Xanthobacter dioxanivorans: one gene and its partner. The protein of the gene in region 1 interacts with the protein of each later gene in a pairwise test. Links are inferred from orthologs where the notes say so. Each region holds a gene or a part of one and is shown on either strand. Other genes may lie near its edges.

Evidence for each region.
Region 2: the proteins of EZH22_RS06320 (region 1) and EZH22_RS07835 interact in binary tests that used the Escherichia coli proteins (3 or more experiments, as listed by UniProt). The link is inferred for Xanthobacter dioxanivorans from one-to-one orthologs.

What each region holds. Positions count from the first base shown.
Region 1 is NZ_CP063362.1:1,304,548-1,315,195, forward strand. What follows is about bases 4,495-7,462. They hold EZH22_RS06320 (transglycosylase domain-containing protein), read right to left. Parts: upstream 7,082-7,462; coding sequence 4,907-7,081; downstream 4,495-4,906. Other genes in these bases: yihA (ribosome biogenesis GTP-binding protein YihA/YsxC), read right to left, coding at 4,495-4,811; EZH22_RS06325 (hypothetical protein), read right to left, coding at 7,321-7,462. Also shown: EZH22_RS06295 (hypothetical protein), read left to right, coding at 1,468-1,734; EZH22_RS06300 (nitroreductase family protein), read right to left, coding at 1,760-2,236; EZH22_RS32350 (cold-shock protein), read left to right, coding at 2,881-3,564; EZH22_RS06310 (hypothetical protein), read left to right, coding at 3,622-3,864; more of yihA, read right to left, coding at 4,146-4,494; more of EZH22_RS06325, read right to left, coding at 7,463-7,851; EZH22_RS06330 ([protein-PII] uridylyltransferase), read left to right, coding at 8,000-10,648. UniProt on the Escherichia coli protein: Cell wall formation. Synthesis of cross-linked peptidoglycan from the lipid intermediates.
Region 2 is NZ_CP063362.1:1,649,560-1,654,620, forward strand. The notes cover bases 2,022-4,966. They hold EZH22_RS07835 (peptidoglycan D,D-transpeptidase FtsI family protein), read right to left. Parts: upstream 4,371-4,966; coding sequence 2,673-4,370; downstream 2,022-2,672. Other genes in these bases: EZH22_RS07830 (UDP-N-acetylmuramoyl-L-alanyl-D-glutamate--2,6-diaminopimelate ligase), read right to left, coding at 2,022-2,589. Also shown: EZH22_RS07825 (UDP-N-acetylmuramoylalanyl-D-glutamyl-2,6-diaminopimelate--D-alanyl-D-alanine ligase), read right to left, coding at 1-1,014; more of EZH22_RS07830, read right to left, coding at 1,138-2,021. UniProt on the Escherichia coli protein: Essential cell division protein that catalyzes cross-linking of the peptidoglycan cell wall at the division septum. Required for localization of FtsN.

The DNA of each region.
Region 1 (10,648 bases):
GGGCTTGCGGCCGGGTCGCAGCGGGTTCCGCGCCTTGGGATCCAGCGAAAAGCTGGCGCCGCGGTTCTGCATCAGCACCCCGGTCCCGCCCAGCACGCAGCCGGAGCCGAACTCGAAGAAGATCGACTGGATGTAAGAGACGACGACCCCGGACGCATCGGCCGCGCCGAGCCAAACCGTGTCGCCCCCCCCCGGCCCTGCGGCCACGGCAGCGCCCGGCGCATGTCGATGCCGGAGGCGAGCGTGTCGACGGCGGCCGGCGCAAGCAGGGCGCCGGGGTCCTCCGTCAGGTGGTCGAAGTCGCACACCACGCGGTCGCGCACCATGAAGGCGCGCTTCGTCGCCTCCACCAGGCCGTGCACATGCGCAAAACCCTCGGCTTCGGTGACCCCGAGCCGCGCGAACTGCGCGAGGATGAGCAGCGAGGCGAGGCCTTGGGTCGGCGGCGGCGCATTGAACAGCTGCGCCCGAGGCAGCTTCACCGCCAAAGGCGCCCGCGCCACCGGCTGGTAGGTCTCGAAGTCGGTCCGGGTGACCGGGCTGCCGATGCCATCGAGATCGGCGGCCATTTCGCGCCCCACGTCGCCGCGATAGAAATCGCCGAGGCCGGCGCGGGCCAGGTGGTCGAGGGTGTCGCCAAGGCGCGCCTGGCGCTGGAGCGCCCCCACCGCCGGCACCGCGCCGCCCGGCAGGAAGGCGGCGGCGAAGCCCGGCACATGCTCCAGCTCTGCCTTCTTCTCCGCGGTAAGCCTGGCCTGCGAGGCGGAAACCGCAACCCCCTCGCGGGCGAAGCGGACGGCGGGCTCGAGCAGGCGCGGCAGGCTCATGTGCCCCCCCAGCGCCTGGGCGGCCTCGAGGGCGAGGCGCCAGCCGCCCACCGCTCCCGGTACCGTCAAGGCGGCCAGGGGGCCGCGCGTGGGCACCGCCTCCAGGCCCATGTCGCGGTAATGGGAGATGCTCGCATGGGCGCCGGCGAAGCCGCAGGCCTCGATGTAGCGCACCCGCCCCGTCGGTTCGCGAATGAGCCAGAAGCCGTCGCCACCCAGATGGTTCATGTGCGGATAGACCACCGCGATGGCGGCCGCGGCGGCCACCATGGCCTCGATGGCGTTTCCGCCTTCCGCAAGCACATCGCGCCCGACCTCCGCCGCGAGCTGGTGCGGGGCGGCGACGACACCGCGCGTCGCATGGGTGCTTTCGAAGGCGTGGGCTGGCTGCATGATCGTCCTCGGTCCGGCGGGCAAGGGTCGCGGTGCGGGCCACGGCCGAGGGGGTCGCACTTGACCCCGGGCCGCGCCCGTCGCAGTTTCGCCGCCCATATCGGGCGTTTTCGAGCGAAGCGGGTTGCGGTTCGCGTGAAGAAAATGCGTTAAACCAATCATCTAGCGCGTCTTGCGTTTCACTGGAACGCAAAAGCGCGCTGGGGCGGACGGCAGGCTGTTCCTGACGCCGTGCGGGAGACGAAAGATGGCGGGTTCGGACAAGACGGGGGCGAAGGGTGCCGGGACGAGGGGCAAGGGGCGCCATGCGCTGACGGTCTTGAGCGCGACGGCCCTCATCGCCACCGAAGCCTTCGCCACCGCCGTCGCCGCCGGTTGGGCGCTCGCCGGCCTCGCCAACCTCGGCGACATCGGCGAATATGCCCTCATGGCGCTGTTCGGCCTCGCCGCGCTGTATGTCTCGGCGATCTACTTCCGTCGCGCCTATCGCGTGGAAATGCAGCTGACGCACTGACCCCGCTTCGAGATCGGCGGAGCGTTCAGGGCTTAAAGCGCGTCACCACCTCGTCGAGGCGCGGCCGCGGGCGGTCCGGCGCCCGCGCCGCCGGGCGTCCGATGTGGAGGAAGCCGGCTACCGTCTCGTGCGGCGCCACGCCGAGCAGCGCCGCCGCATCGGGATCCCGGCCCGGCCATTTCAGCAGCCACAGCGCGGAATAGCCGAGGGCGGTGGCCGCCAGCACGAGGTTCATGCAGGCCGCCCCCGCCGACAGCACCTGGTTGAACACCGGCACCTTCGCCGCCGGATCCGGCCGGCTCACCGCCACCACGGTCACCGGCGCGCGCAGCAGATAGTCGCGCCACATATGCGCCTTGTCCGGCGCCAGGCCGGGATTTTGGGTGGCATACAGGGCGTCGAGCCGATCCCCGGCCACCGCCCTGCCCTCGCCTTCCAGAACGATGAAGCGCCACGGCACGAGGCGGCCGTGATCGGGCACCCGGGTGGCGATGGCCAACATGCGGTCGGAGCTCGTCGACGGTGGGGCCTGGCGCCACGAGGGCCCGCAGCGGCAGGGAACGGCGCGCCTCCATCAGCGCCAGCGCCTCCTGCGACGGCGGCAGGTCGAGGGGTGACCCCTCGAAGGGCGGCGCGTCCGCTGCCGCATGATGGCGGGTGCGCTCGTCAGGGTGGGTCATCGCGGCTTCCTCAAGGGCGGGGCGCTTCCGGGCCCCCACGCGTTGCATGCCGACATGAATAGATGGATACCGGCGAAATAAAAATTGGAGTTCTTCCGATATGCCGCGGCGCACCGGCGCGGCGGTGCAACTGAGCCTTTTCGCCGCAGCGGTAGGCACTTGTCCCCGGCCACGGCGGCGGTGCACGGCCCGCTCCGGTCATTCAACATTCATGTACCAAAGCCAAGCAGATGTGATAGTCTGTTTGCTGGTTGGAGGCGTGGGCCCATGCGCATGGGCACGAAATTCCGACCTTGTCCATTAGGCTACGAGGCGAGACGCGGGTGGCTGGATCGAGCGTTGTGCGAAGGCGGAACTCAAGACGCCCTGTGCGTGCATCTTAAATTGGCACGAAGAACGCATCTTCATCTGGCAGTGGTGGATGGCCCTAAGCCAAAATTGGCGACTGACCTCAACGGAAATACACATGAGCCGTAACCGAGACTTCCGAGAGCCGCGCCGCCGTGGCTTTGACGACGACTTTGCGCCGCCGCGTGACCGCGGCTTCGGAGGGGACCGTCCGTTTTCATCGCCGAGCAGCAGCTTCAGTGCCCCCATGCCGTCGGGCCCGCCCATCGACGCCACGGTGAAGTGGTTCAACCCCGAGAAGGGCTTCGGCTTCGTCGAGCTCGCCGATGGCTCGGGCGACGTCTTCCTCCATGCCCGCGCCCTCGAAGCCGCCGGCCAGGAGAGCGTGCCTCCCGGATCCAAGCTTTCGGTGCGTGTCGGCCAGGGCCAGAAAGGCCGTCAGGTCACCGAAGTGCTTGAGGTCGATACCTCCACGGCGGAAGCCGCTCCCCCGCGCCGCACCAGCTTCGGCGCCGGTGCTGGCGGCGGTGGCTTCGGCGGCGGCGCGCCCCGTTCCGCGGGCGCCGGCCCGCGTGCGGCGACCGGCCCCACCGAGGAGCGCGTCGGCACGGTGAAGTGGTACAACCCCGACAAGGGTTTCGGCTTCATCGCGGTGGAAGGCGGCGGCAAGGACGTGTTCGTGCATGTCACCGTCATCTCCCGGTCCGGCCTCACCGATCTGGCCGAGGGCCAGCGCGTGGTGGTGCAGGTGGGTCAGGGTCCCAAGGGCCCCGAAGCCCGCGGCATCGAACTCGCCGACTGAATTCTTCCGCCTGTCGCCCGTGATTTCGGGCGGCAGGCGCTGAACAAGCAAACGGGCGTGGCTCGCAGGCTGCGCCTGTTTTCTGCATTTGTGGAGTTGAATAATAAAATGGCGCAACAGGCAGAGGCCGACCTTTCGAGCCTTCTCGAACGTCTCAAGTCGGCTCAGCGTGACCTGCTCCTGACCGCAGCGAAGAGCACCACTCTTCCTTCCGATGGCACGCTGCGCAAGCTTTCCGACCTCGAAGGCGCCATCGCCGCCACCGAGGCCCTCCTCCAGGAAGAAAGCGACCGGCGCTGAGATCAGGCGCGCCGAAATCGCGCGCGCCTGTTTTCGCTCGCCGACACGTCCGCCTGAGACGGCGGGCCGCCGACGGACTATTCTAACACCGCCGATCAAGCGTCGCCGCCCCCTTGGCGCGGGCATTGCCGCGCCCCGACGGCTGACGGAAACGCCCTGAATTCGGCGCGGCGTCATGCACCCGCAAGCCGTTCCGCCGGCGCCCCGGGCCGCTTTCCCCACCCCGGCGCAATGGCCCCTCCGCCCCCGGCCCATCGGGAGCTTCGTGACGACCGGCCGCTTCAGCCCTGCTCGGCCAGGAGCCGCGCCACCGCGGCCCGAAGCTCGGGAAAGCCGGCCCCGCTCTCGCTTGATGTGGGATAGACCACCGGATAGGCCGCGGGCCTGCGGCGGATCTTGTCCTCGACCCCGGCGATCACGCCCGGCAGGGCGGTCGGCTTCACCTGATCGATCTTGGTGAGGATGATGGCGTAGGAGACCGCGGCCTTGTCGAGCAGGTCCAGGATCTCCTCGTCCACCGGCTTGATGCCATGGCGGGAATCGATGAGCACGAACACCCGCGCCAGATTCACCCGGCCCCGCAGATACGCCTTGATGGTCCGCGTCCAGGCGTCCACCTTCTCCTTCGGCGCCTTGGCGAAGCCGTAGCCCGGCATGTCGACGAGGGACAGTTCGGGGCCGACCCGAAAGAAGATGAGCTCCTGCGTCCGACCGGGGGTCACCGAGGTGCGCGCCAGCGCCTTGCGGCCGGTCAGCGCATTGACCAGCGAGGACTTGCCGACGTTGGAGCGGCCGGCCAGGGCGATCTCCATCCCCTGCATGGGCGGCAGCACCTCGATGGTGGGCGCCGCCGTGACGAACTGCCAATCGCCGGCGAACAGCAGCCGGCCGGTTTCGAGGAAGGGATCGGGAGCGTCGGGCGCGACGTCGGAAACGGGGCTGGTCATCCCAGCCTTATCCTAGAGCCGGGCCACCGACGCAAGGCGCGCGGCCCGGCAAGGGTCAGCCGGGCTGAGCCGTTCGGTGCGACGGCAGATCCCCTTCATCGCCGCTGGCCGCCTCCCAGGAAGGTCTGCACGAACCAGCGGTCGAGGGTCATGGGCTCCTCCTGCCGGGGCGCGGGCGCTTCCCCCACCACGGCCGGCGGCCGGTCGTCCGGCACGCTCTCGGGCGGCAGGAAGCTGCCACCCGGCTGGCCATAGCCGATGCCGCCGAAACCGGCCGTGCGCAGGCCTCCGGGCAATTCGGCGACCGGCACATTCTGGTGCGCCGTCTTCATCACCCGGCTCCAGATCTCCACCGGCAGGTTGGCGCCGGATGCCTTCTTGGTGGGCGAGGAATCGTCGTTGCCGAGCCACACCGCCGTCACGTAGCGCGCCGTGTAGCCGACGAACCAGGCGTCGCGATAATCCTGCGAGGTGCCCGTCTTGCCCGCCGCCTGCCAGCCCGGCAGGTCGGCGCGGCGGGCGGTGCCGATGGCGAGGGTCTGGGTCATCATCTGGTTCATCATGGCCGCATAGGCGGGATCCATGACGCGGCCGGGCCCGGCGCCGGCGCGCTGGTAGAGGGTCTTGCCGTCCGCCGACTTCACCGTGTCGATCACATGGGGCACCACGCCGATGCCGCCATTGGCGAAGGGGGTATAAGCGGATGCCAGCTCCAGCACCGACACCTCGGACGTGCCGAGGGCGATGGAGGGGTTGGGATCGAGCGCCGAGGCGATGCCGAGGCGCTTCGCCGTCGCCACCACCGCCTTGGGGCCGACCTCCAGGGTCAGGCGGACCGAGACGGTGTTGAGCGAGAGCGCGAGGGCGGTGGTCAGCGTCACCGGACCGCGATAGTCGTGGGTGGAATTCTCAGGCCGCCAGCCCTTGAGCTGGACCGGCGCGTCCTCGCGCACGGTGTCCGGGGTCAGGCCGTGCTCCAGCGCAGTCAGGTAGATGAAGGGCTTGAAGGCGGAGCCCGGCTGGCGCCGCGCCGTGACCGCCCGGTTGTACTGGCTGTCCGCATAGGAGCGGCCGCCGATGAGCGCCTTCACCGCGCCGTCCGTGTCGAGCATCACCAGCGCGCCCTGCCCGACGCCGTACTTGGCGCCGGATTTCGCCAGGGTGTCCTCGAGCGCGCGCTCGGCCGCCTGCTGCAGGGCGGGCTCCACCGTGGTGCGCACAGTGACGTCGCCGGGCAGTTCGCCGACGAAGGAATCCATCTGGTCCATCACCCAATCGGCCACGTAGCCGGACGAATCCGGCATGCCGGCGCGCGACAGCTGCGCCGGACGGGCGAGGGCGGCGCCGGCCATGTCCTGCGAGATCATCGCCTGCTGGCGCATGGCGGAGAGGACCAAAGCGGCGCGCTGCTGCGCCCCCCTGAGGTTGCGCGTGGGGGCAAGGCGGGAGGGGGAATTGACCAGCCCGGCGAGCATGGCCGCCTCGGCGAGGCTCACCTGCCGGGCCGATTTGCCGAAATAGCGCTGGGCCGCCGCCTCCACCCCGTAGGCGCCGGCGCCGAAATAGACGCGGTTGAGATAGAGGTCGAGGATCTCGTCCTTGGTGAACTTGTGCTCCAGCCACAGGGCCAGCACCAGCTCCTGCACCTTGCGCGAGGCGGTGCGCTCCTGGGTGAGGAACAGGTTCTTGGCCAGCTGCTGGGTCAGCGTCGAGCCGCCCTGCCGCAGGCGCCGCGAGGTGAGATTGGTGACCAGCGCCCGCGCCAGGCCCTCCGGATCGAGGCCGAAATGACTGTAGAAGCGCTGGTCCTCGATGGCGACGAACGCCTTCGGCAGATAGGGCGGCAGCTCGCGGATGGGCACCGCGACACCGCCCATGTCGCCGCGCGTCGCCAGCGCCTTGCCGTCGGCGGCCAGCACGGTGACGGTGGGCGGACGCTTGGGGATCATCAGCGTCTGCATGGGCGGCAGCTTCGACGCCTCGTAGGCGATGACGCCGGCGAGGGCCAGGACGCCCCACAGGCCGAGGATGAAGCCCCATTTGACGAGGCGGAACAGGAACGGCCCCCGCCGCCTGCGCCGCGGGCGGGCGGGCGGCTCGGCGCGGCCGCGGCGGGGCGCCGGCGGCTCCGGCGGTGGCTCGGCCTTCTTCGCGGCGCGGACGCGGCGCGGCGGGTCCGCCGGAGGCGGGGCGCCACCCGAGCGGTCGCGCGCATCGAGGCGGATGTCGAACAGGGATTCCTGGCGCTCCAGCACCGGTTCCCGCCTCATGCCCTCGCCTCGTCCGCGTGCCACCATCCGCAAGACCCGTCGCTCACCAATCGATCGATTCCCGCCCCTTCCACCATGGAATTGGGGCGGAAGCGCAGCGCGTGCCGCAGACGCCTTCCCGGCGGCCGCGATGGCGAAAGGTAAGGTCGGCGGCCATAAGGAGCGGTTAAGGAAGGCCCGCAAAGCCGGCCCCGGCGGGGGTCAAGCCGGGACGCCAGCGATCCCACGGCGTGCCGCCGCTACGGCGTGCACTTGTCCCAGAAGCCGACCCGGCGGTCAGGGGTCTTGTAATACCAGCACATGCCGTTGGCCGGAGCCGGACCCGCCACGGAGGTGGCAAGTCCCGGCTGCAGTGAGCCGAGGGCCGCGCCGGCCGCCACTGGCCCGCCGGGCCCCCACGCACGCTGGGACGGCTGGAGCACCACCGGCGACGGGTCGTCGGGCGGCGGGGCCATGCGGGGGGCCTGCGTCGTCGGCCGCGTCGGCTGCGGCTTCGGGTAGGGGTTCGGCCGCGGATCCGGCGTCGGGTCCGGACGCAGCGGGGACGTGGACCGGGACCGCGTGGTCGGCGACGTGCGGGCGGGCTGGGTGGGCTTCGGCGTCGGGCGCGCGCTCGGCCGGGTCTGGGCCGGTGACTGCCGGGTCTGGGCCGCTGTCTGCGCCTGCGCGGCCTGCGTGCCCACGGCCAAGCCGGCGACAGTCAAGCCGGCGACAGTCAACCCGGCCATGACGAGGACCGCCGGCACCCTCCCCCTCGTCCATCCTCGCATGATGCATCTCCTTGCGTCAGGTACGCATCCTCCCTCCGAAGATGGGCGCTTTGATGAGCGCAGCCGCAACACGCCGCTCGCGGCCAGCGGATGATTGCGGTAAAGGGGAAGACTGCCTTTTCCTCGCGGGCCTTGCAGATCGCCGAGCATGTCCACCATCCGTACCCCCAGAGCCCACCGCGTCATCGGCGAACCCTTCGAAGGCTTGATGCTCAAGGCGGAGATCCGAGAGATCGGCGCCGCCCACAAGGGACGTGACATCGACCTGCGCAACGCGGTCGTGCTCCGCCTCAAGAAGGCCCTCCAGGAGGGCCACGCCGAAGCTGAGCGCCTGTTGAAGGAGGACGGCTGCGGGCGCTGCTGCGCCATGCGCCTGTCCGCCCTGCAGGACGCGGTCATCACCTCGGCCCATGAGGTGGCGGCCACCTTCCTCTATCCGGTGGACAACCCCTCCCGCTCGGAGCGCATGGCCGTCGCCGCGGTGGGCGGATACGGCCGGGGCATGATGGCGCCAGGGTCCGACACGGACATCCTGTTCCTCTTGCCCTACAAGCAGACCGCCTGGGGCGAGAGCGTGGCCGAGGCCATGCTTTATATCCTGTGGGATCTCGGGCTGAAGGTGGGCCACGCCACGCGCTCGGTGGAGGAGTGCCTGCGCCAGGCGCGGGCGGACTTCACCATCCGCACCTCCATCCTCGAGGCGCGCTACCTGGTGGGCGAGAAAGCCCTGTTCGAGGACCTGGAGAAGCGCTTCGACAAGGAAGTAGTGGAAGGCACCGGGGCCGAGTTCGTCGCCGCCAAGATGGCGGAGCGGGAAGAGCGCCTGCGCCGCTCCGGCCAGTCGCGCTACCTGGTCGAACCCAATGTGAAGGACGGCAAGGGCGGGCTGCGCGACCTGCACACCCTGTTCTGGATCGCCAAGTACGTCTACCGGGTGCAGACCACCAGCCAGCTGGTGGCGAAGGCGGTCTTCACCCGCGAGGAGGCGCGCCTCTTCACCCGCTGCGAGGACTTCCTCTGGTCGGTGCGCTGCCATCTCCACTTCCTCACCGGCCGCCCCGAGGACCGCCTGTCCTTCGACGTGCAGCGGGATATGGCCCAGCGCCTCGGCTACACGGAGCATCCCGGCCAGAAGGACGTGGAACGCTTCATGAAGCACTATTTCCTCGTGGCGAAGGATGTGGGCGACCTTACCGCCATCCTCTCCGCCGCGCTGGAGGAGCGCCACGAGAAGCCGGTTCCCGGCCTCAAGGGCATGGTGGAGCGCTTCCGTGCCGGCTCGCGCCGCATCACGCTGAAGGAAACGACGGACTTCATCCTCGACCATGACCGCCTGAACGTGGCGGACGAGGACGCGTTCCGGCGCGACCCGGTCAACCTCATCCGCATCTTCCACGTGGCGGACAAGCGCAACCTCGCGCTCCATCCCGATGCCATGCAGCTGGCCGCCCGCTCGCTGCCGCTGATCGACGCCGCCGTGCGCGAGAATGCCGAGGCGAACCGCCTGTTCCTGGAGATCGTCACCTCGAAGAACGCGCCTGAGACGGTCCTGCGGCGCATGAACGAGGCCGGCGTGCTCGGCCGCTTCCTGCCGGAGTTCGGCAAGGTCGTGGCCATGATGCAATTCAACATGTACCACCACTATACGGTGGACGAGCACCTCTTGCGCTGCATCGGCGTGCTCTCGGAGATCGAGCGCAAGGTCAATCCGGAGAACGGCCTCGCCAACGACCTCATGGGCACGGTGAAGAACCGCAACCTGCTCTATGTGGCCCTGCTCCTGCACGACATCGCCAAGGGCCGCCCCGAGGACCACTCGGTGGCCGGCGCCCGCATCGCCCGGCGCCTGTGCCCGCGCTTCGGCCTCTCGCCGGTGGAGACCGAGACGGTGGCCTGGCTGGTGGAGCAGCACCTCGTCATGTCGCAGGTGGCCCAGTCCCGCGACCTGTCCGACCGCAAGACCATCGAGAACTTCGCCTCGGTGGTGCAGAACCTCGAGCGCATGAAGCTGCTCACCATCATCACCACCGCCGATATCAAGGCGGTGGGGCCGGGCACGTGGAACGGCTGGAAGGCCCAGCTGCTGCGCACGCTTTATTATGAGACCGAGCCGGTCCTCACCGGCGGCTTCTCGGAAGTGGACCGGGGCAAGCGCGTCACCGCCGCCCAGGGCCAGTTCCGCCACGCGCTTTCCGACTGGACCGACGAGAAGGTGGCCACCTACGTGGCGCGGCACTACCCGCCCTACTGGCTGCGGGTGGACCTCGACACCAAGCTGCGCCACGCCCGCTTCGTCGATGCCACCGAGCAGGCCGGTCGCTCCATCGCCACCCATGCGGCGCTGGAGCCGGGGCGCGGCATCACCACCCTCACCGTGCTCGCGCCCGACCATCCCAAGCTGCTGTCGATCATCGCCGGGGCGTGCGCGGCGGCGGGGGCGAACATCGTGGACGCCCACATCTCCACCACCACCGACGGCCTTGCCCTCGACACCATCGCCATCCGCCGCGCCTTCGACCGGGACGACGACGAACTGCGCCGCGCCGGCCGCATCCAGGAGGCGGTGGAGCAGGCGCTGACCGGCGAGGTCCGGCTGCCGGAGGTGATGGCCCGCAAGCTGCCCAAGGGCCGCCGCACCTTCACCGTGGAGCCCGAGGTGACGGTGAACAATTCCTGGTCCAACCGGCACACGGTGGTGGAGGTGTCCGGCCTCGACCGGCCGGGCCTGCTGTTCGCCCTCACCAACACCCTGTCGCGGCTCAACCTCAACATCGCCTCGGCGCATGTGGCCACCTTC
Region 2 (5,061 bases), 340 kb from region 1 along the record:
CAGCCGGATCGGCACCCCGCGCCCCGGCGGCGGCTTCAGCCGCGACAAGGCCAGGGCGGCCAGCGCCAGATCGGCGCCCACGAGCTTGGCCGCGGCGAGCACCGCCAGCATGTTCTGCACGATGTGCCGGCCGGGCATGCCCACCTTGAAGGTCACCGGGGTGCCCATCACGTCGGCCACCCCCACCGAGCAGTAGGACTGCAGCGCCACATCCTTCAGCCGCACGTCCGCCGCCTCGGCGGAGCCGAAGGTGACGATGCGTTCGATGCCGCGGGCCTGTGCCGCCGCCTTCAGGCGGGGGAACAGCGGATTGTCGAGGTTGAGCACCGCCGCGCCGCCGTCCTCCATGCCGTCGAAGATCTCCGCCTTGGCGTCGGCGATCTCCTCGATGGAGGAGAACTGGGCGATGTGCACCGGCTCGACGGTGGTGACGATGGCCACGTGCGGGCGCACCAGCCGGACCAGCGGGGTGATCTCGCCGGGATGGTTCATGCCGATCTCGAACACGCCGTAGCGCGCCTCGCGCGGCAGCCGGGCGAGGGAGAGCGGCACGCCCCAGTGATTGTTGTAGGAGGCGGCGGAGGCGTGGGTTTCGCCATCGGCGCCGAGGGCGATGCGCAGGGCCTCCTTGGTGGTGGTCTTGCCCACCGATCCGGTGACGGCCACGATCTGCGCGGAGGTGCGCGCCCGGCTGGCGCGGGCAAGGTCGGCGAGGCCGGCGAGCACATCATCCACCACCAGGAGCGGGGCGTCCTCGGGCAAGTCGTCCTCGGGCAATGCGCCGGCCTTCTCGCGCGACACCACCGCCAGCGCGGCGCCGGCGGCCAGCGCCTTCGCCACATAGGCATGGCCGTCGCTGTTCTCGCCGGCGATGGCGAAGAAGGCGTCGCCCGGCGCGAGCGTCCGGCTGTCGATGGAGATGCCGGTGGCGTCGGCGGGTGTGCCGCGCACCTCCGCGCCCATCGCCGCCGCCATCTCTGCGACGGTGTGGAGGATCCGACCGCTCAAGCTCATGCCGCTACCTCCTCCGGAGCACGCGCCGATCGTCTCGCTGGGCAAGCCGATCGGAGAACGCGGGGCTCCTTGACTCCAGGTTGAAAGACGGACCGACCGCTCCGGTTGATGCAACCCGACCGGTCAGCCTGCCTCGAGGGCGGCGAGAACTTCCGCCGCATCCGAGAACGGATATGTCCGGTCGCCGATGATTTGGCCGGTTTCGTGACCCTTGCCGGCAACAAGCAATACATCCCCCGGCTGGAGCATGGCCACGCCCGCCCGGATGGCTTCCGCCCGGTCGCCGATCTCCCGCGCCCCGGGGGCCCCGGCGAGGATCTCGGCGCGGATGCCGGCGGGGTCCTCGCTGCGGGGATTGTCGTCGGTGACGATGACCACATCCGCCTTGGCGCCGGCGATGGCGCCCATGATCGGCCGCTTGCCCTTGTCCCGGTCGCCGCCGCATCCGAAGGCCACCACCAGACGGCCCGGCACGGACGCACGCAGGGTGTTGAGCACGGTGGCGAGGGCCTCGGGCTTGTGGGCGTAGTCCACGAAGACCAGCCGGCGCGGGTCCTCGCCGATGCGCTCGAGTCGCCCGGGCACGCCCTTGAGGGTGGCAAGCGCCGCGAGCACCGGCGCCCGCTCGGCCCCGCAGGCGATGGCAAGGCCCGCCGCGAGCAGGGCGTTGTCGAGCTGGAAGCGGCCCACCAGCGGCACCACGGCGCTGGTGCCGTCGGCGAACATCACCTTCTGTCCGGCGCCCGCGCCGGTGACGCCGAAGATGTCGAGCCCCGCTCCCTCGCCGATGGGCAGCAGGCTCAGGCCCCGTGTTTCCGCCCAGGCGAGGGCGGTGGCGGCGAACGGGGCGGCGGTGACCGCCACCGCGGTGCCATGGTCCGGCATCACTTCGGTGAACAGCCGCAGCTTGGCCCGGAAGTAGGCATCCATGGTGGGATGGTAGTCGAGATGGTCGCGGCCGAGATTGGTGAAGCCGCCGGCGACGATGCGCACCCCGTCGAGGCGCTTCTGGTCGAGCCCGTGGGAGGAGGCCTCCAGCGCCATGTGGGTGACGCCTTCCCCGGCCAGCCGGTCGAGGGTGGCGTGCAGTTCCAACGGGTCGGGCGTGGTGAGGCTACCATAGGCGGCGCCATCCGGCGCCACGAGGCCGATGGTGCCGAGATACGCCGCCTTGTGCCCGAGCCGCTCCCAGATCTGCCGCAGGAAGACCGCGACGGAGGTCTTGCCGGCGGTGCCGGTCACGGCGGCGACGGTGGCCGGCTGGCGCGGATGAAGGCGCGCCGCCGCTAGAGCCAGGGAGCGCCGCGCATCAAGGGAGAACGCGAGCGCCACCTGCGGCGGCAGAGCGGGCCGGGGGGCGGCAGGCTCCATGAGCACCGCCGATGCGCCGCGGGCCACCGCGTCGGCGATGAAGCGGGTGCCGTCGGCATGGGTGCCGGGAACCGCCACGAAGAGGTCGCCGGGCGTGATCCGGCGGCTGTCCGCGGAGAGGCCGAAGACGGGATCGGCGCCCGCGCCTTCGGTCATGATGCGGGCGTGGCCGTCGAGAAGCTGTCCAAGAGGAAGATTGGTCATCGGACCTCTTTTGGCATCCACCCGCGCCGGTTGTCACGCCGCCGTCGTCAGTCCCTGGCGGCGGCGGTATCAAGTTGAGCCCCTCAGTGCCGGTCGGCCACCTTCAGCGGCATGCGCAGCATCTGCTCGGCCGTGGGCAGGTTCTGCCGGGGGGCGATGTTGAGCAAGGGGGCGATGCGCTCGACGATCTTGCCGGCCGTGGGCGCCGCGTTCCAGCCGGACGTGGCGAAGCCGTAGGTTTCCGACGTGGCCTTCGGCTCGTCCAGCATGACCAGGACGAGGTAGCGCGGCCTGTCCATGGGGAACACCGCGGTGAAGGAGGTCAGGAGCTTGTTCTTGGCGTAGCGCCCGTTCACCACCTTCTCGGCGGTGCCGGTCTTGCCGCCGACCATATAGCCGGGAACCTCCGCCTTGGTGGCGGTGCCCTTCTCGGCATTGAGGCGCATGATGTAGCGCATCTTGTCCGAGGTCTCCGGCTTCAGCACCCGCACCGCCACCTTCTGCGCCTCCTCCGGGCTGCGCTTCAAGAAGGTGGGCGGGATGAGGAAGCCGCCGTTCATCATGGAGTTCACCGCCATCACCGCCTGCAGCGGGGCGACGGAGAGGCCGTGGCCGAAGGCGATGGTGGCGGAGTTCAGCTCGCCCCAGCGCTTAGGCACGATGGGCTCGGAGCTTTCCGGCAGCTCGGTGCGCAGCCGGTCGAGCTGGCCCATCTTCTTGAGGAACTGCTTGTGCGCCTCCACGCCGAGCGAGAGCACCATCTTCGCCGTGCCCACGTTGGACGAGACGAGGAAGATCTCCGGCACCGTCAGCACCCGGTTCTCCGCGTGGTAGTCGGAAATCTTGAAGCGGCCGAAATGCAGCGCGCCGCGGGCGTCGAACGAGGAGCTGAGGCCGATCTTGCCGGAATCCAGCGCCATGGCGAAGGACAGGGCCTTGAAGGTGGAGCCCATCTCGTAGACGCCGGTGGTGAGGCGGTTGAGATAGGCGTCGTCGGTGGGGTTTCCGGACACGTTGGGGTCGAAGTCCGGGAGCGAGACCATGGAGACGATCTCGCCGGTGTTCACCTCCGTCACCACGGCCATGGCGTGGAGGGCGGAGAACTTGTTCTTGGCCCGCAGCAGCTCGTCGCGCACCGCGTGCTGCACGCGCATGTCCATGGACAGCTGGACCGGCGCCTGCTGGAGGTCGGTGGCGAAGCCGGCGAGGTGGAGCTCGGCGAGGCCGCGCCCGTCGATCCATTTCTCGAGGCCGGAAATCCCCTGGTTGTCCACGTTCACGCCGCCGATGACGTGGGAGAGGATGGGCCCGTCCGGGTAGATGCGGCGGTTCTCCTTCAGGAAGCCGATGCCGGGGATGCCGAGCCGGTGGATGGCGCGCATCTGGGACGGGGTGATCTCGCGCTTGAGCCAGGCGAAGCCCTTGCCGGAGTTCAGCCGGGCGCGCGCCTCGGCCACGTTCAGGTCGGGCAGCACCTTGAGCAGGCCCTCCAGCGCCTCGTCGGGATCGATGAGGCGCTTGGGCTCGGCGAACAAGGATGGCGACTTCACGTCGATGGCGACGATGTCGCCGTTGCGGTCGATCACGTCCGGGCGGGCGGAGGACACCGCGTCCGAGCCACGCCCGCGCGTTGCGCCGGGGTCGGAGGTGAAGGCGAGGTGGGCGAGCTGCGCGCCGATGGCGACGAACACGGCGCAGAAGGCCGCCATGATCAGCTTGATTCGCCCGCGCGCCACCGTCTCGGCGTCGCCGCGGCCGATGCCGAGCAGGCCGCGCACCATGTGCCGGCAGCCGCGATATGCGGCTCGGGCCGCCAGGACGGTGATCGCCTGCGCGACGCGCCCGGCGAAGAGGAGGGTGCGGCCGAGGCCGCTCGCGGTGGCGCGGCTGCCCGACGCGATGGAACGCCCGCCGGCGGCGAGCAGATCGGCGGACATGGCGTCGAGGCGCGCGACCACGGGGCCGGCGGCGGTGGCGGCCCGCGCGGCGAAGCCGGAGAGACGGGCGGAAAGGGATGTCTTCTCGACCATGGCGACCTCGTCAGCGGAAACCGGACAGGAAGCCGGGGGGCAGCAGACGCTCCAGGGGATTGGTGGATTCGGGCTGGGGCGCCGGGGCCGCGGCGGGCGGAGCGGCGGGGGCCGGCTGGACCACCGGCGCGGGACGCGGCGCCTGCGGCCGGGGTGCCGCCGCCGCGCTCGCGGACGGCTTCGGCGGGGTGGCGGGCCTGAGCGCGGAGGTCGCGGGCACGGTGGCGCCCCCGAGCTGGTGGGCGCGGTCGGCGAGGCTGCCGGCTTGCCGGTGGAGGAGGTGACGAGCGGGGCGTCCACCAGGGCCTCGATCATGCCGCCGATGCCGTCCGAGTTGCCGCCCGGCTTCTCGGGCAGGTCGTCGAGGCTGGAGATGGAATCCACGTCGAGGCGCTTCATGTCGAGGTGCCGCTCGGCGAGCCCCTGGATGTAGACGGGCGAG